One region of the Thalassolituus hydrocarboniclasticus genome, then DNA from elsewhere that is predicted to be linked to it. Evidence: predicted binding sites of a transcription regulator. Region 1 holds the regulator's gene; each other region holds the start of a gene.
What was found. Region 1 encodes FNR, which switches genes on or off when oxygen is low (the NO sensors DNR and NnrR bind a similar motif). Its sites were predicted from a motif close to TTGATNTANATCAA; they were not measured.
Positions count from the first base shown of each region.

Region 2: a site for FNR is predicted at 1,456-1,469, ahead of HUF19_RS15890 (TraR/DksA family transcriptional regulator). Genes of this name have one in related genera too.
Region 3: a site for FNR is predicted at 2,162-2,175, ahead of nrdG (anaerobic ribonucleoside-triphosphate reductase activating protein). Genes of this name have one in related genera too.
Region 4: a site for FNR is predicted at 2,870-2,883, ahead of coq7 (2-polyprenyl-3-methyl-6-methoxy-1,4-benzoquinone monooxygenase). Genes of this name have one in related genera too.

Region 1 covers NZ_CP054475.1:2,278,282-2,282,337, reverse strand. Annotated here, with positions in the region: gene ttcA (tRNA 2-thiocytidine(32) synthetase TtcA) at 1-126, opposite strand, end outside; gene HUF19_RS10015 (hypothetical protein) at 249-743, opposite strand; gene fnr (fumarate/nitrate reduction transcriptional regulator Fnr) at 999-1,766, opposite strand; gene HUF19_RS10005 (sulfite exporter TauE/SafE family protein) at 1,852-2,514, opposite strand; gene ccoS (cbb3-type cytochrome oxidase assembly protein CcoS) at 2,511-2,705, opposite strand; gene HUF19_RS09995 (heavy metal translocating P-type ATPase) at 2,709-4,056, opposite strand, start outside.
Region 2 covers NZ_CP054475.1:3,552,055-3,556,110, reverse strand. Annotated here, with positions in the region: gene HUF19_RS15900 (OsmC family protein) at 1-112, shown strand, start outside; gene HUF19_RS15895 (ion channel) at 218-1,060, shown strand; gene HUF19_RS15890 (TraR/DksA family transcriptional regulator) at 1,068-1,400, opposite strand; gene HUF19_RS15885 (HD domain-containing phosphohydrolase) at 1,542-2,669, shown strand; gene HUF19_RS15880 (CBS domain-containing protein) at 2,676-3,098, opposite strand; gene HUF19_RS15875 (late competence development ComFB family protein) at 3,220-3,501, shown strand; gene HUF19_RS15870 (response regulator transcription factor) at 3,596-4,056, shown strand, end outside.
Region 3 covers NZ_CP054475.1:3,677,928-3,681,983, forward strand. Annotated here, with positions in the region: gene nrdD (anaerobic ribonucleoside-triphosphate reductase) at 1-1,607, opposite strand, end outside; gene nrdG (anaerobic ribonucleoside-triphosphate reductase activating protein) at 1,636-2,082, opposite strand; gene HUF19_RS16550 (NnrS family protein) at 2,330-3,517, opposite strand; gene HUF19_RS16555 (MFS transporter) at 3,541-4,056, opposite strand, start outside.
Region 4 covers NZ_CP054475.1:918,083-922,138, forward strand. Annotated here, with positions in the region: gene HUF19_RS04035 (acetolactate synthase 3 large subunit) at 1-1,183, shown strand, start outside; gene ilvN (acetolactate synthase small subunit) at 1,186-1,677, shown strand; gene HUF19_RS04045 (hypothetical protein) at 1,756-1,998, opposite strand; gene coq7 (2-polyprenyl-3-methyl-6-methoxy-1,4-benzoquinone monooxygenase) at 2,166-2,816, opposite strand; gene HUF19_RS04055 (AAA family ATPase) at 2,959-4,056, shown strand, end outside.

The sequences.
Region 1 (4,056 bases):
CATGACCTTATCGCCGTCTTCGATCATGCGGTAGTCTTCGATGGCCTTGCCGACATTACGGCGCAGGCGCTTCTGCAGTTTGTTGAACTCGAGTTGCTCTTTGCGCTCGGCAGCGGATTCGATCATAAAAACACCCTGAATAATTGCGCCCGCTTTATAGCAGAATGCACCGGGTGAAGGAACCGCCTGCACAGGTCAGGCAGTTAAAAAGGAGAGGTATTCAGGCGTTTTCAGGACCGTGAGCCTGCTCAGGCTGCACGGTCGAGCAGGGCGGTGGCGGCGCCGAAACTGGCGCAGAACTCTTCAATGCTGACGCCGCTGCGCGGATGGTAAAAACGCTTCCATAAACGTGCGAGCTGCTCTGGGGTGGCATCCGCAGGAAGAACAAAATCCTCATTGCGGGCGTAGATAAACCAGGCAATAGCGGTGGCATAAGACAGATTAGTGGTCAGCTCAGCGTGAGGATGACTGAGAAAATCATGCTGGCTGGCCAGGCCGCGCACGGTGCTGGCCAGTTCCGGCTGTTGCGCCAGATAAGCGTCCCATACATGTCGGTGGGTCAGACTGTGAATGCGGTAAATGCCCAGCGCCCGTTGACCGGCGGCTTTGAGGTGCGAGCCAAGAGCCGATTCCTGAGCCGCAGTTGCCAGCAGCAGGGCAGAAGCCATCGGATTGGTTACGCCGATGCGTTGCAGGGTTGGCTGGATGACCCAGCGGGTCAGTTCGTTTGCGCAGATGCCCATAGTCACCTCCATATACGTCATATCGGCTGAATGACGTTGTTTCTGCAATCTTAGATCAGATTATTTTATCTGCTGCGGTTTTATACCAATTGCCAATAGAGCGTTTGGAAACCGGCGCCAGAAAAACCACAACGGTTCAGCCTTTATTCTGGTGAAAGCATTTCCCGTACCAGAGGGCGTCGGGTCAGCAGGCGGGCATAAAAAAACCGGCCAGAGGCCGGTTTTTTAGCTTTTTTGCTGTGCCTGCTCCGGCACTTACTCTTGCGGGTGAGCAGCACACTCTTTTTCGGTATTCAGGCCCGCCAGTTCATACAGCATATCGGCGTCCTGCAGGATCACTTCTTTGCCCTGGGTTTCGATCAGCCCGTTTTTCTGGAAGCGGGTAAACACGCGGCTGATGGTTTCAACCGCCAGGCCCAGATAGTTACTGATATCGACCCGCGACATCGGCAGACGGAAATGACTGGCCGAGAAACCACGACGTGAATAGCGCTGGGAAATATCAATCAGGAAGGAAGCTACGCGCTCTTCGGCGTTCTTCTTGCTGAGCAGCAGCATCATGTTCTGATCATGACGGATTTCGGTGCCCATCGTGCGCATCAGCTGCTTACGCAGATCCGGCAGATCATCGGCCAGACTGTCGAGTTGCTGCAGCGGAATTTCACAGACGGTGGTGGTTTCCAGTGCTTTGGCGGTTAACGGGTAGTTGCCGTTATCGTAGCCGGCCAGGCCGACCAGCTCAGAGGCCAGGTGGAAACCGGTAATCTGTTCTTCGCCATTACTGGCCAGAGTGTAGGTTTTCAGCGCGCCGGTACGCACGGCAAATACAGACTGGAAAGGCTCGCCCTGCTGGAATAACAGCTGGCCTTTCTGAATCGGACGGCCGCGACGGATGATATCGTCGAGGCGCTCCATATCGGAATCGTTCAGAGACAATGGCAGACAAAGCGCATTCAGTGAGCAGGTCTGACAGTGTGGTTGAGTGCCCCGCAGTGGAGCAGGCGCAGCATGTGTCGTTTTCATGACTGATTCCTGAGTGAAACTCCATATACGGAGTATGTAACAAGTGCAGCAGTTGCGGCTATGTTCGGCATTAGCGTGCGATCTGTCAAGAAAGCAACCAGACCGATAGTGCAGTCCACAGTCCGAAGACGATCAGCAGTGTACCGGCAAGCTGACGCACGTGCTGGTTGCTTAATAAAGGGGTCAGTACGCTGGCCGCCAGTGTGCTGGCAAACAACGCCGGCAGGGTACCCAGACCAAAGGCGAACATCGCGGCGGCCCCCAGTAACGGCTGGCCATTGGCTGCCACCCAGCTTAACGTGCTGTAAATCAGGCCGCAGGGCAACCACCCCCAGAGCATGCCCAGCCAGAAACGGTCGAGCGCACGCGGGGATTGCATAAAGCGGCGGGTCAGAGGTTGCAGGTATTTCCAGATGCCCTGTCCCAGCTGTTCAATACGGGTCAGCAGCAGTGACCAGCGGGCGATATACAGACCCATCAGAATCAGCATCAGCGCGGCCAGGCTGCGCAGCGCCAGCATCAGCCACTGATGCTGGCTCTGTAACCACAGGCCCGCGCTGGCAACAAGCAGACCGGCAATGCTGTAACTCAGAATCCGGCCGCCGTTAAACAGCAGGGTGACACGGACACGCTGCGTCCCGGCCTGGCTACCCATAGCGGCGGCGATACCGCCGCACATCACCAGGCAGTGGCTGGAGCCAAACAGGCCCAGCAGGAAGGCGGTCAGCAGCGACAGCGGTTCAATCATGGCTTGTCAGACGGAGTCTGATCGCTGTCGTCATGGTGGCGACTGAGCGGCTCATCGTCATCAAACAGAATACGGTGGGCGGGGGATTCCATATCTTCAAACTGGCCGCTCTTCACCGCCCAGAAAAAGATCAGCACGGCAATGCCGATCAGCAGCAGCGACAGTGGCACCAGCACGTAAATGATATCCATCGATCACACCTCAGAAGATTGGGGAGCTGGCAGGCGGTTCAGGCGCAGGGCATTGGTGACGACCAGCAGCGAACTGAAAGACATACCAATGGCCGCGGCCCAGGGCGGAACAAAGCCTGCGGCTGCCACCGGCAGAGCGATGAGATTGTACAGCAAAGACCAGCTGATGTTCTGCGCAATAATACGGCGGGTTTTCACCGCGCCGTCCAACGCCGTCAGCAGGGTTTCCAGGCGGCCATTGGTGAGCATGGCGTCGGCGTTGGTCTTGGCCAGATCGGTGGCTTCATTAACCGCCAGAGCAATATCAGCACCGGCCAGCACCGGCACATCGTTAATACCGTCACCCACCATCATGACCCGCTCACCGGCCTGCTGCCAGGCGCGCACTGCGGCCAGTTTCTGTTCCGGTGAGACGCCGGTCTGCAGATCTGTGATGCCGAGCGCATTGGCAACGGTCTGGCCTGATGCGCCGGGGTCGCCGGTCAGCAGGGAAACGGCAATGCCACGCTGCTGCAGACCGCTGATGATGGCCGCGGCGTTACGGCGCAGACTGTCGTTCAGGCGTACCCAGGCCAGCGGTTGCTGATCGCTGGCGAGCAACAGCCACTGACCGGCTGCAGCCGGGTCGGGAAGCGCTAAGTCTGCTGCGGGCCAGGCGTAGTCCGCGCGGCCAAAACGCAGGGTCAGACCGTTCCACTGGCCGCAGATTCCCTGACCGGCGGTTTGTTCGGTGTTCTCTACGGCAGCTGCTTTTATGGCACGGAAAGCGCGGGCAATAGGGTGGGTCGAGTGTTTCTCCAGACCGGCGATCAGCGCCAGCACCTGGGTTTCATCCAGATCAGCCAGGGTTTCAACCTGTTCCAGCGTCAGTTTGCCCTGGGTCAGGGTGCCGGTTTTATCGAACACCACGCGGTTAACCTGTGGCAACACCTCAAGCACATGGCCTTTGCTGATCAGCAGGCCGCGTTCGCGCAGGGCTGCCGTGGCGGCCGTCAGTGCGGTCGGCGTAGCCAGTGACAGCGCACAGGGGCAGGTGACAACCAGTACGCTGAGGGCAATAAAGAAGGCGTGCTCATCGCCCTGCAGCCACCAGAACGTAAATACCGAGCTGGAGACAATCAGCACCGCGGCCACGAAATGGCTGGCAATTTTGTCGGCCAGCAGCGCCGCGCGTGGCTTCTCCTGCTGGGCGCGGTCCATCAGGCGCATGATGGTCGATAACTGCGCTTCAGCGCCGGTCGCGGTAACCTTCATCAGCAGCGGACTTTCAACGTTAAAGGTGCCGCCGATCAGCCGGTCACCGGCTTTTTTGCTGATCGGCAGGTATTCGCCGGTCAGTGCCGCTTCGTCA
Region 2 (4,056 bases), 1.3 Mb from region 1:
TGATAAGCAACCGGATGCAGCGGCGGTAAATGCTATGCACGATAAAGCGCATCAGCATTGCTTTATTGCCAATTCGACCACCAGTGAGGTGCTGGTTACTCCGCAGCTCTGACAACATTTAAACGGCGCCGATGACTCTGATGGGTGATCTGCGCCGCCTTTTCCCGCTAAGATTCAGCTACTCTGCTTAACATTAACAGTGCTGAACTGGTTTCTGATGATCCTCTCTATTTCGAAAATGGTCGGTCTGTCCGGCGTTGATAATAATGAGAATGCCCGCGCCCGGCGTATTGGCCGTCTGTTTGAATGGCCGATGATTCTGATCGCCTTCTGGATTGTATTCGAGTGGTATCTCGAAGCCCGTGCCGATGGCCCTTTGCCCTACAGCTACGTGACCGACTGGTTTTTGTGGGCTTTCTTTCTGCTGGAAACCCTGGTGCTGACCGCGGTGGTGGATGATAAAGCGCGCTATTTACGTAATAACTGGAGCAACCTGGTGATTGTGGTTGCCGGTATGCCGTTGCTCTGGCAGGCCTTTCCCCACGCCGGTGGCTTACGTGCATTGCGATTGCTGGCGATGTTCACCATGCTGATGAATATGTCCGGCTCGTTCCAGAAAATCATGGGTCGAAATCATCTGGGGCCGACCCTGATGGTGAGTTTTATCATCATCATTATGGCCGGCACCTTAATGGCGGTGATTGATCCCAATGTGCAGACACCGATGGATGGTATCTGGTGGGCCTGGGTAACGGTGACCACCGTGGGCTATGGCGATATTGTGCCGGGCAGCACCGCCGGGCGTTTATTCGGATCGGTACTGATTCTGATGGGCATCGGTTTGTTTTCGATGATGACCGCCAGCTTTTCTGCGTTTTTTATGCAACAGGAAGAAGAGGACCTGATCGCCAAAGAAACGGCGAATGCCGAGCGGCTGGCGAAAATGGAAAATCGTATGGAGCAGCTGGAAACCAAGCTGGATCAGCTGCTGACCATTGCTCTGGAGGCTGAGCAGCTGCGCCGGGAAGAGGGACGGGACCTGGACGGTGGTGAACGCTGAACGGCGATCAGCCGTTCAGTTCCGCGCACTGAATACACAGATTGGCATAAGGAACAGCCTGCAGACGTTTTTCATCGATGGCTTTGCCGCATTCGTTGCATTCGCCATAGGTGCCGGCATCCAGACGCGCCAGTGCCTGATTGATCATGGTGATTTCGTGCAGCGACTCACCAGCGATGGCGTGCAGTACGTCGTCGTTTTCCCGCTCTACCGCCTGCTCCGCAAAATCTGCCGATAAAGGTTCATCACGGTGGCTGGCATCGCGCTCCACCTTGCTGGCACGGTTTTCCAGCATGGCTTTACGCTGTGTTAATTCTTGTCTGATGGCGCTGGTATCCATATCGCTTTCCTTTGTTAGCTTTACTTCAGGCTAGGCCAGAGGAGGGTTTTTCTCCTTGATGTGCATCAGGAAGGGGGCATTTTGCCGGGTATAAGCAGAATCCTTTAGCCTACACTGTGGCAAACAGCGATGAGGCCGGTTATGCAAGAGCCACTGTATCTGAATGATCCTTACCAGACGCTGGGCCAGAGTATGCATTTTATGCAGCGTCTGGAGCGTCTTTACCGCATATTGCGCGAACAGTTTGAAGGTGTGCAGCGTTTCGCGCTGGTGCTGTACAACGCCGAAGATGGCCTGTTATCGACGTTTGTGTATGAGAGCGATGAGGCTTCCCCTTTGCTGGGATACAGTGTGCGTCTTGATGATGTGCCCTCACTGCGCGCGCTGGCCGACAAACCGGCATTGCGGGTGGTGAATGATATGCGCTGGTTCCGTAAGCAAGGCCTGTCAGCACACAGTGCGGCTTTGCTGTCACAGGGGTACCGTTCCAGTCTGACTATGCCGGTATTTCATGATGGCGGTCTGCTCGGCTTCCTGTTTCTTAATTCGCAGCAGCCCGGTTATTTTTCTGAGCAGAAAATTGCCTACTGTAACCTCTGGGCTCATCTGGTTGGTCAGCAGCTGGTGCGTGAGCAGGATGCCGTTGGCCGGATGCAGGCGCTGGTGAAATTTGCCACCGACGTCAGCGGCCGGCGCTCGGTGGAAACGGATGCTCATGTGCGGCGTATGGCGGCTTATGCGCGCATGATTGCCCGCGCATTGCAGAAGCAGCTACAGCTGAGTGATGCTTTTATCGAATATCTGGCGTTGTTTGCTCCTCTGCATGACATCGGCAAAATTGCGATTCCCGACAGTATTCTGCACAAAGCCGGCCCGCTGACGGCAGACGAATTCGAGCGTATGAAATCGCACGTAAAAGTCGGGCGCGATATCGTCGATCAGGCGCTGGAGCACTTTTCTCTCGGCGATATGGAGCATACCGATATGCTGCGCAATATCGTCCAGTTTCATCACGAAAAACTGAATGGCAGCGGTTATCTGGGGGCTGAAGGAGATGAGGTACCGCTGGAAGCACGGATTATTGCCGTGGCCGATATTCTCGATGCCTTACTGAACCGGCGCAGTTATAAAGACGCCTGGCCACAGGAAAAAGTATTTGCCGAATTACAAAAAATGGCGGCGCACAGCGAGCTGGATCAGGCCTGTGTGGATGCCGTGTTACAGCAGCCACAACAGGTTGAAGAGATTCAGCGGCGCTATCCTTCCTGAGCAGGTTTAAGCCTGCTCCAGCAATTCAATCGCCAGACGAACAAAATCCTTGGAGCTGAGCAAACCGATCAGATGATTTTCACTGTCGGTAACCAGTAAGCAACCCTGACGGCTGCTGCGTAACTGCTGACCGGCGGCAGCCAGTGGCATATCCGCCGCAATGGTCTGTACCTCGGTATTAATACAGGAGCTCAGTTTGGTCTGGGCCAGATAGGTTTGCAGATTATGCGCGCCGAATTTATCGGTAATACGGAACGCCTCGGTTAAAAATTCTTTCTGGCTGAGCAGGCCAAAGACCTTACCTTCGTTATCCACCACCGGGATATGCCGGATTTTATGGCGGGCCATCGTTTGTTCGGCATCCTGCAGGGTATCGTCGGGCAGGTGGGTTAGCAGTTCGCGGGTCATCAGGTCGCTGACCAGTTTCATAGCATCTTCCTGTAAAAAGTACGCCGGGCGGATTAATCGCCACTGCGGGGTTATGTATTGTTTATCAGTAAAGCAGGAAATAGCCGGAGTGCTATGCTGAAACCATTCACAGGAGGGCGGTATGAGCATCAATAATCACATTCGTAACTATTATGAGCAGCTGGTTGCTGAGGAAATTCTGCGCCGCCTGCATGGCAGCACCCCGGCCGTCAGTGTTGAGCATATGGCTGACATTGCCTGTGTCGCACTTAATCGCCTGCCGCCACGCTATATTCGCTTTGAAGTGGATATGGCGTTTTTTATGACCCCGGATGAGCTGGTGCAAACCAATAATCGTGTTATCGATGCTGTCACGGAGGCTATCGCTTTCGTTGAAAAGCACCGGCGTGAAGAAGATGAGTAACAGTGATTTCTTTACATAATGTAAAGAAACGCTCCAGCTGCTTGAAACTACAGCACTTTTTCTCCGACACTGGGCCCCGGAACCGGGGGGATGTATGAATCTGTTATTGGTTGATGACGATCAGGAGCTGTGCGCACTGTTGCGCCGCTATCTCGAGCGTGAATTATTCAAGGTGACAACGGTACACACCGCAGCTGAAGGGCTGAGCGAAGCCCTGACCGGCAAATATCAGGCGGTGATTCTCGATATCATGCTGCCGGGCGGTAATGGCCTGGAAATTCTGCGCAGCATCCGGCAGCGCAGTGACCTGCCGGTTATTATGCTGACCGCCAAAGGCGACGAGCTGGACCGCATCGAAGGTCTGGAGATTGGCGCCGATGATTATTTGCCCAAACCCTGTAACCCGCGCGAATTATCAGCCCGCCTGCGTTCGGTCTTGCGCCGTAACCGTTCAGCAGAAGTCGCATCGGCCAGCATAGAGCTGGATGAGCTGATCATTGACCTTGACCAGCACCAGGTGTTGCGCAACAACGAAGCGGTCGAATTAACCGTTAC
Region 3 (4,056 bases), 1.4 Mb from region 1:
ATGGTGATTTTGACGTTCACGCAGAAATAATTACAGCCGGTACGGGCCGCAATATTCAGTAAGGCCAGATAACCGTCTTCACTCAGTTTTTCTTCCAGATTCAGATGCAGTGCCGATCCGCCATCCAGATAATCGAGTAGCTCACGGCCATGCAACTGGAACTTATCCAGCACATTGGTTTGCTCATCTTCGACCTGATAAAAATAGGAGTTGTAGCAATCCCGCTGCACACGATAGCCATCGGATTTATCCCAGCGGGCATTTTTGATGCCCAGGTTTTCAGCCGGAACAAACTCCGTGTTAAACATATATCCATATTCAAGCTTAGCGGCCTTATTGGCCTCATAAATCACTTTCAGATGATCTCTGACAAAGTTTTTATACGCCTGATTATTACCGGCAACCAACCCCTGCGATTCGGCAGCCTCGACCATACCGTTAATGCCGATAGTCAGGAATTGCTTGTCCAGATTAATAAATCCGGCGTTGTAAACCGTCAGCATTCCGGCCTGAAGGTACTCTTCCATTAAGCGACGATAGGCCACCTGATAACGCTGCACTTTACTGATTTCTTCGGCAAGATCACGGCCATCCTGTACCAGCCGGTTCATATTAACTGTAATTACATTAATAGAACCGGTTGCCACACCACCGGCTCCCAGCGAGTAAGAAAATGTATTGTCGCTGATTTCACTGCGTAAGCGGCAGCAGGATGCCAGGCTGTCTGCACTGTCGGAAAGGTAGACGAAGAAAGAGCTGCCCCGGTTCAGATGAGCGGCCATACTGCGGGCAAAGTCCTGATCTTTACACTGCCCTTTTTCGGTCAGCATCGCCACGGTGACAACCGGAAAGGTAAGAATGCTTTTGCTGCGCTCAGCATTGAACCAATCCAGGAAAAAATGCTGCAGTTTATCCAGCGTCTTCCAGCAGGGCTTGCTGAAATCAGGGAAGACGAACTCACCAAACATGCTGTCGAAATAGTTTTTGTCGTATAGCGAAAGATTCCAGAACACACTCTGATAACCCCGGGCAGCAGCCGGCTGATTGATGGCATACACAACATGCTGAAGATGGTTGGCAATCTGCTGACGGTGGGTATTCAGATAATCATCGCCATAATCTTTACGGGCAAAATAGTCGAAGTAAGTTAAAAATTCGACTGTAGCCACCGCGCCAGCGAACTGGCTGCTGACAGCGAAGACAAAATTGACGAATGAACCACAGAACGATTCAATATGCTTCGGTGCCTGAGATTCGCCACCAAGCTTAGTCAGCCCGTCCAGTAAAAACGGATACATAGTTACCGATACACAATAGGGCTTCAGGCTGGTTTCATCATGTACATAAATCTCATGGTTCTCTATCTGGCGGATATATTCCTGTGCCAGATCATCCCCGAATAAATCGGCAATTTTTGCTGAAACCTGCGCACGGTTAATCTGCACAAAATAATCTTTCATCATCTCCGCTTCGAGCGTGGCGATATTCTTTTCGGTCACATTGGCATTGGCATCCATCCGCGAACCGTCGGCGGCATTTTGTGCAGCCAGATAATGTTCAATAAAATCCAGCTTATGCTTAATGTGCTCTGCGCTCAGTTTCAGCATGATTCCGCTCCTTCAGAGTAGGCAATTGTTATTGATGAAATTTATGATTCAGGCAGCGATTGCTGCGTAAATCCATAAAACGCTGATTTGTTAAGGGAGACTCCAGCCCCCCGAGATCCCGTAACCAGGGACCGGTTTTCAGGTAGGTCAGCTCAGCCTGCAGGCACGGAGCAACCGTATCGAGCCCGGTATAAAGACAGGTATTCAGTCCTTGCCGGCGGGCCAGCTTCAGCAACAGTAACAGCTGCGCTTCATGCCACTCTCCACCCATAAACAGCACGCAGCTGATCAGACCGGTGTATGTCTCCAGACGCTGCCGGAAGTACTCTTCGGACAGCGGTTCACCCGCCATCGCGGGCCAGGTATCGGCACTGTGGCAACCGGGACAACGCAGCGGGCAACCGCTGATGGTGTAGGCCAGAGAGACTTCTCCCGGCACTTCCTGGAAGACCACCTGTTCACGACTGAAATACATAAAACCCCATATGTAGTGCCTTAAATAATAAGCAGACACAAGATATGGACAGAGACTAACGAGATACGGCCGAATAAAATTGATCCAGATCAATTTTATTCGCAAGCTACTCCGACATGGGTATCCGATACAGAGAACGGACGATCAGGAAAAGGGCCGTCAGCGCAATGGCCATTTATGGCGCAGTGGCAATGCAGAAAGAAAAAAGCCGGGTTATTACCCGGCTAAAGAATATTGGCACAATGACTTAGCCCGCGCGGCCGTCCGGCCGTGGACCAAGCAGAATGCGCGCATAACAAAAGACGAAGAGTATAAAAGCGCTACTCCACAACAAGGCCGACAGGCTGTAAAACAGCAAAGACTGCTGTGGCCAGAGTATCACTCCCAGAGAACGCAGCAGCGCAGCCAGCAGCAGCAGCGCAAACGACAGTGACATTAACGGCCTTGGTTGCAGTGGCCGGCCGGAATGCCCCAGTGACACGCGGGCAATCATGGCCAGAATCATTCCGCCAACCGCTCCGGCGGTCAGTGCATGCAAGGCAGCACTGAAGGTAACCGGCCAGCCAAGGTAGTGCATCGCCAGCAACAGCAGGCCAAGTGGAATAAACCAATAGGCAAGATGCAATGACCACAGCAGCGGGATTTTCCAGGTAACCTGGATACGTAAACGGGCAATCCGCAGCGCCTGGCTAACAGCCGTCAACGTCAGCAGCAATGCCAGTACAAAAGGAGGCAACACCTGATCAAGGCGCAGTAAATAAATCACAAGCAGTAGCCAACTCGCCCCCAGCACCAGTTTCTCCAGCCAGGGAAGCGCTTCTGTTTTCGGCGTCATACTGCCATTGGCGGTAAACATCGGCATTACCCGACCGCCAATCACTGTAATCATTAATATCAGCATCCAGCTGACACTGTGACTACCCCACTGCACCAGTGACATATCCTGCACCGCATTGCCCCAATGCATCACCGCATTGGCAAAGGTCATCAGCAACAACACCGGTACAAAGAAATAATTCCGTTGCTGTTTAACAGCAAACAACAGTCGCCAGAAAAACCAGGCGACCAGCGGCATAAATGCCATATCAACCAGCGCGGTAAACCACCAGGGCAAAAGATCACCGGCTAACATACACAGCCGGCCAGCGAGCCATAAAAGTGTCAGCAATAACAGTGGCCGGCCATGGGTTGCCCGCTGCCCGGTCCAGTTTTGTACGGCGGTCAGTAAAAACCCTGCGACAATGGCCAAAGCGAAACCAAACAACATTTCATGGCTGTGCCAGAAAATACTGCTGCTACCCGGCAGCAGAACAATCCCCTGCAACGCCAGCCCCCAGAGCAGAACAGCCAGAGCACTGAAGGCGGCTCCCAGCAGAAACATCGGTCGGAACGCCTGGCCCCACAAAGGGTGGGCGGATACAGAGGACATATTCATAACACTCCTTAGAGCTTTGGCTTTCAGGCTTTCAGTTCCTGCTCAATCTGCCTGTCGACTGACGATACATAATATTCGTCAGAGAAAGCGGATTCCGGCTCTTTCAGCCACATCAGGCAAACAAGCCAGCTGATAAAACCACCGGCAGCGATAATAAAGAAGAACTGATTCGCATCCACAAAGGTGTAGATGGTCAGATAAAACACTGCCCCCACATTACCATAAGCACCCGCCATACCGGAGATCTGTCCGGTCAGACGACGCTTAATGGATGGAATAATACCGAAAGTGGCACCTTCCGCTCCCTGTACGAAAAATGAAGTAAATACCGTAATCGCAACGGCAATAACCAACGGCCAGGAAGAATTCAACAGCCCCATTAATGCAAAGCCTATCGCAATACCCAGCATATAACTCAGCATCACAAAACGACGGTTACCCAGACGGTCGGAAACCAGCCCACCCATAGGCCGGGCAACCAGATTAACGAAGGCAAAAGAAGCGGCAATTAAACCCGCAGCGGTCGGAGACAGACTCCA
Region 4 (4,056 bases), 1.4 Mb from region 1:
ATTGCGTTCTTACACGCCACCGCAGCGTGGTCACTCCGGCCAGATCAAAAAGGCCGTTGAGCTGCTGCTGAAAGCCAAACGTCCGGTTATTTATGCTGGTGGTGGCGTCATTATCGATGGCAGCTCCGACAAGCTGCGTGCACTGGTTGATCGTCTGGATTTCCCTTGCACCAACACGCTGATGGGTCTGGGTTCTTACCCGGGTACCGGCGAGCGTTTTGTTGGCATGCTGGGTATGCACGGTACCTATGAAGCGAACATGACCATGCACCACGCTGATGTGGTTCTGGCTATTGGCGCGCGCTTCGATGACCGTGTAACCAACGCGACCAGCAAGTTCTGTCCGGATGCCAAGATCATTCATATCGACATTGATCCGTCTTCAATCTCCAAGACCATCATCGTTGATGTACCTATCGTTGGCCCGGTTGGCAACGTGCTGGATGAAATGATGGCGCTGCTGGATGAAAGCAACGAAGTACCGGATGCCGAAGCCATTGCGTCCTGGTGGAAACAGATCAACGAATGGCGCCAGCGTCATGCGATGCGTTATGAGAAAAACGACTCGCAGCTGATGAAGCCGCAGGAAGTGATCGAAGCGATCTGGGCGGCCACCAAGGGTGACGCTTACGTGACTTCTGACGTTGGTCAGCACCAGATGTTTGCTGCGCAGTACTACAAGTTTGATAAGCCAAACCGCTGGATCAACTCCGGTGGTCTGGGAACCATGGGCTTTGGTTTCCCGGCGGCGATGGGCATCAAGATGAACTTCCCGGAAGAAATGGTTGTATGTGTGACCGGTGAAGGCTCTATCCAGATGAATATCCAGGAACTGTCGACCTGTCTGCAGTACGGCATTCCGGTAAAAATCCTGTGTCTGAACAACGGCTCTCTGGGCATGGTTCGTCAGTGGCAGGACATGAACTACGAAGGTCGTCACTCCCACTCGTACATGGAGTCCCTGCCGGACTTCATCAAACTGGTGGAAGCCTATGGCCACGTGGGTATCCGCGTGACCGGCCGCGATGAGCTGCCACAGGCACTGGAAGACACCTTCAATAAATACAATGACCGTCTGGTCTTCCTCGACGTTGCCGTCGACCCGGAAGAACACGTGTATCCGATGCAGGTGCCGGCTGGCTCCATGCGTGATATGTGGCTGAGCAAGACGGAGCGGACCTGAACATGAGACACATTATTTCGATTCTGCTGGAAAACGAACCGGGTGCTTTGTCACGCGTTGTTGGTCTGTTCGCCCAGCGTGGTTACAACATTGAAACCCTGACGGTGGCGCCGACAGAAGACAACACCCTGTCACGCCTGACCATGACCACCACCGGTGATGATCGCAAGATCGAACAGATCACCAAGCAGCTGAACAAGCTGATTGAAGTGGTGAAACTGGTGGATTTGTCTGAAGGCCCGCACATTGAACGCGAGCTGATGCTGATCAAAGTAAAAGCGGTGGGTGCGCAGCGTGCGGAAATCAAACGTACTGCCGACATCTTCCGTGGTCAGATCGTGGATGTGTCTGCCAGCGTGTATACCATCCAGCTGACCGGAACCAGCGACAAACTGGAAGCTTTTATTGAAGCAATCGGTGCTGGCTGTGTTCTGGAAACGGTACGTACCGGTGTGTCCGGTATTTCCCGCGGCGAGAAAATTCTGAGCCTGTAATTCAGAATCAGAAGCCATAAAAGAACCCTCCGCCGGAGGGTTTTTTTATACCTGCGATTTACGCTGCCAATAGAACGGTCAGAGCGGTGGATTATCCGGCTCAAGAAACGCCAGCGATAAAAAGGTGGCGAATGCGCCCAGTACACAAACCACGGCGGTACTGCCGCTGGCGAGCATAATCAGGCCGGTAATAATCCAGCCATTTTTTACCTGCTCTAACCGGCGCCGGTACAGTTCGGTGCGGGTCCAGTTCAGTTCCGGATAATCCTGTGGCAGGCGATAAATACGGCGGATAAATTCGATAACGCTGAATCGGCTCATGGGATGCTCCTTACTCATCTTTATTCAGAGTAAAAGACCAGCGGCATTTTGCCTGCTAAACAGCGATTCTATCTATTGATGACGGGAGTTATTCGTTCCGCATCTGACCTGCTTTGGTGCAGGTCAGTGCGCGATGCGGAGGCATGATTATACAGGCTGGGGTTTTATCAGAAGCGATAAACGGATTTGGTCATCACTTTCGATACCGCAGTCATCGCCAGTTTGACCGGCAGCGGGAATTTATGGCCGCCGGCTTCGAGGGCAACAGTGGCGTGCTTGGCTTCGTCTTCCAGCATCTGCAGCAGCACCGCTTTGCTCTTTTCGTCCTGCACCGGCAGGCTGGTCATATGCTGGCTCAGATGCTTGCACACCTGTTCTTCGGTGGCGGCGACAAAACCCAGACTGACTTTGTCGGAGATTTTTCCGGCCAGAGCGCCGATGCCGAATGACAGGCCGTAAAACAGCGGATTCAGACGGCTGGTATGGCTGCCCAGATCTTTGATGCGGTCTTCGCACCACACCAGATGATCAATTTCTTCGCGGGCGGCTTCTTCCATGGCTTCCCGTACCTCAGGCAACTTGGCGGTTAACGCCTGACCCTGATACAGCGCCTGGGCGCAGACTTCACCGGTATGGTTAATACGCATCAGCCCGGCGGCGTGTTTCTGTTCGGCCTCGTTCAGCTCGTGATACGGGCGCTGCTGCGCCGGGGACGGGCGTTCTTCCTGTGCAGCACCGGGCACCAGTGTGCGTAATGCCTGATCGGCGTTCTGAATCAGTTTGTCGAACAGCGAGTAGCGACGGGAGTTGGCATTCATAACTCATACCTCCGGAATTTCCGGCCATTTTACGGCATAACGGCGTCCGGCGCATGACCCATATCAAGTGAGTTTCGGCCAGAACAGGGCGGACAGCCGGCCATGGAGTGGTTAGAATCGCGCATAGAATAAGGAGACTGCGATGCAGGATTTACACGATTTAAGCCTGTTGCTCGACCGCCAGGTGCCGCTGTTGCTGCTGGAATCCCATGAGGAAGCGCGGGCGCTGGAGATGCTGACCCGGCTGGCCATCCGCCGCGGTCTGGCGCTGCAGCAATGGACGCTGAGCGATGGCCTGCGCCGCCTCGGGTTCGGTGAAGATATTGGCGCCAGCGAAACCACACAGCCTGCCGATGCCCTGCGCATCGTGCGTGAGCGCGAGCAGGGCGGACTGTTCATCTTCTGCGACCTGCATCCTTTTCTCGAAGAGCCTTTGGTCGTGCGTCTGCTGAAAGACATTGCCCTGCAGCATGAGCGTTACGGCAAAACCGTGGTGTTGCTCAGCCACCGCCTGCAGGCGCCGCCGGAGTTACAGCGTCTGGCCGCCAGCTTCAGCCTGCAGTTACCGGATGACAGCCAGTTGCTGGCGCTGGTGAAAGAAGAAGCCCAGCGTTACGCCAAGCTCAGTGGCCGTAAAGTGCGCAGTGATAACGACACCCTGCAGCAGCTGGTCGCCAATCTGAAGGGGCTTACTTTCTCCGATGCCCGTCGTCTGGTGCGCGGTGCCATTGTCGATGACGGCGCTATTACTCAGGATGATGTGCCGGCAGTCAGTCGCGCCAAGATGGCGTTGCTGGATATGGACGGTGTGATGAGTTTTGAATACGACACCGCGCGTTTCAGCGATGTTGCCGGTCTGGAGGTGATGAAAACCTGGCTGGCGCAGCGCCAGCAGGCCTTTATGACCGCCGAGCGTAAACTGCGGCCGCGCGGTTTACTGCTGTTCGGTGTGCAGGGCAGCGGTAAGAGTCTGGCGGCGAAGGCGGTGGCCGGTTCCTGGGGCTTACCCCTGCTGCGTCTGGATTTCGGCACCCTGTACAACAAGTTTTTCGGTGAAACCGAACGCAATCTGCGCGAAGCGCTGAAGTTGGCCGAAACCATGTCGCCCTGTGTGGTCTGGATTGACGAGATTGAGAAAGGACTGGGGCAGGACAGCAACGATGCCGGCGTCAGTCAGCGTATTCTCGGCACCTTGCTGACCTGGCTGGCAGAGCATGATGCGCAGGTATTTGTGGTGGCG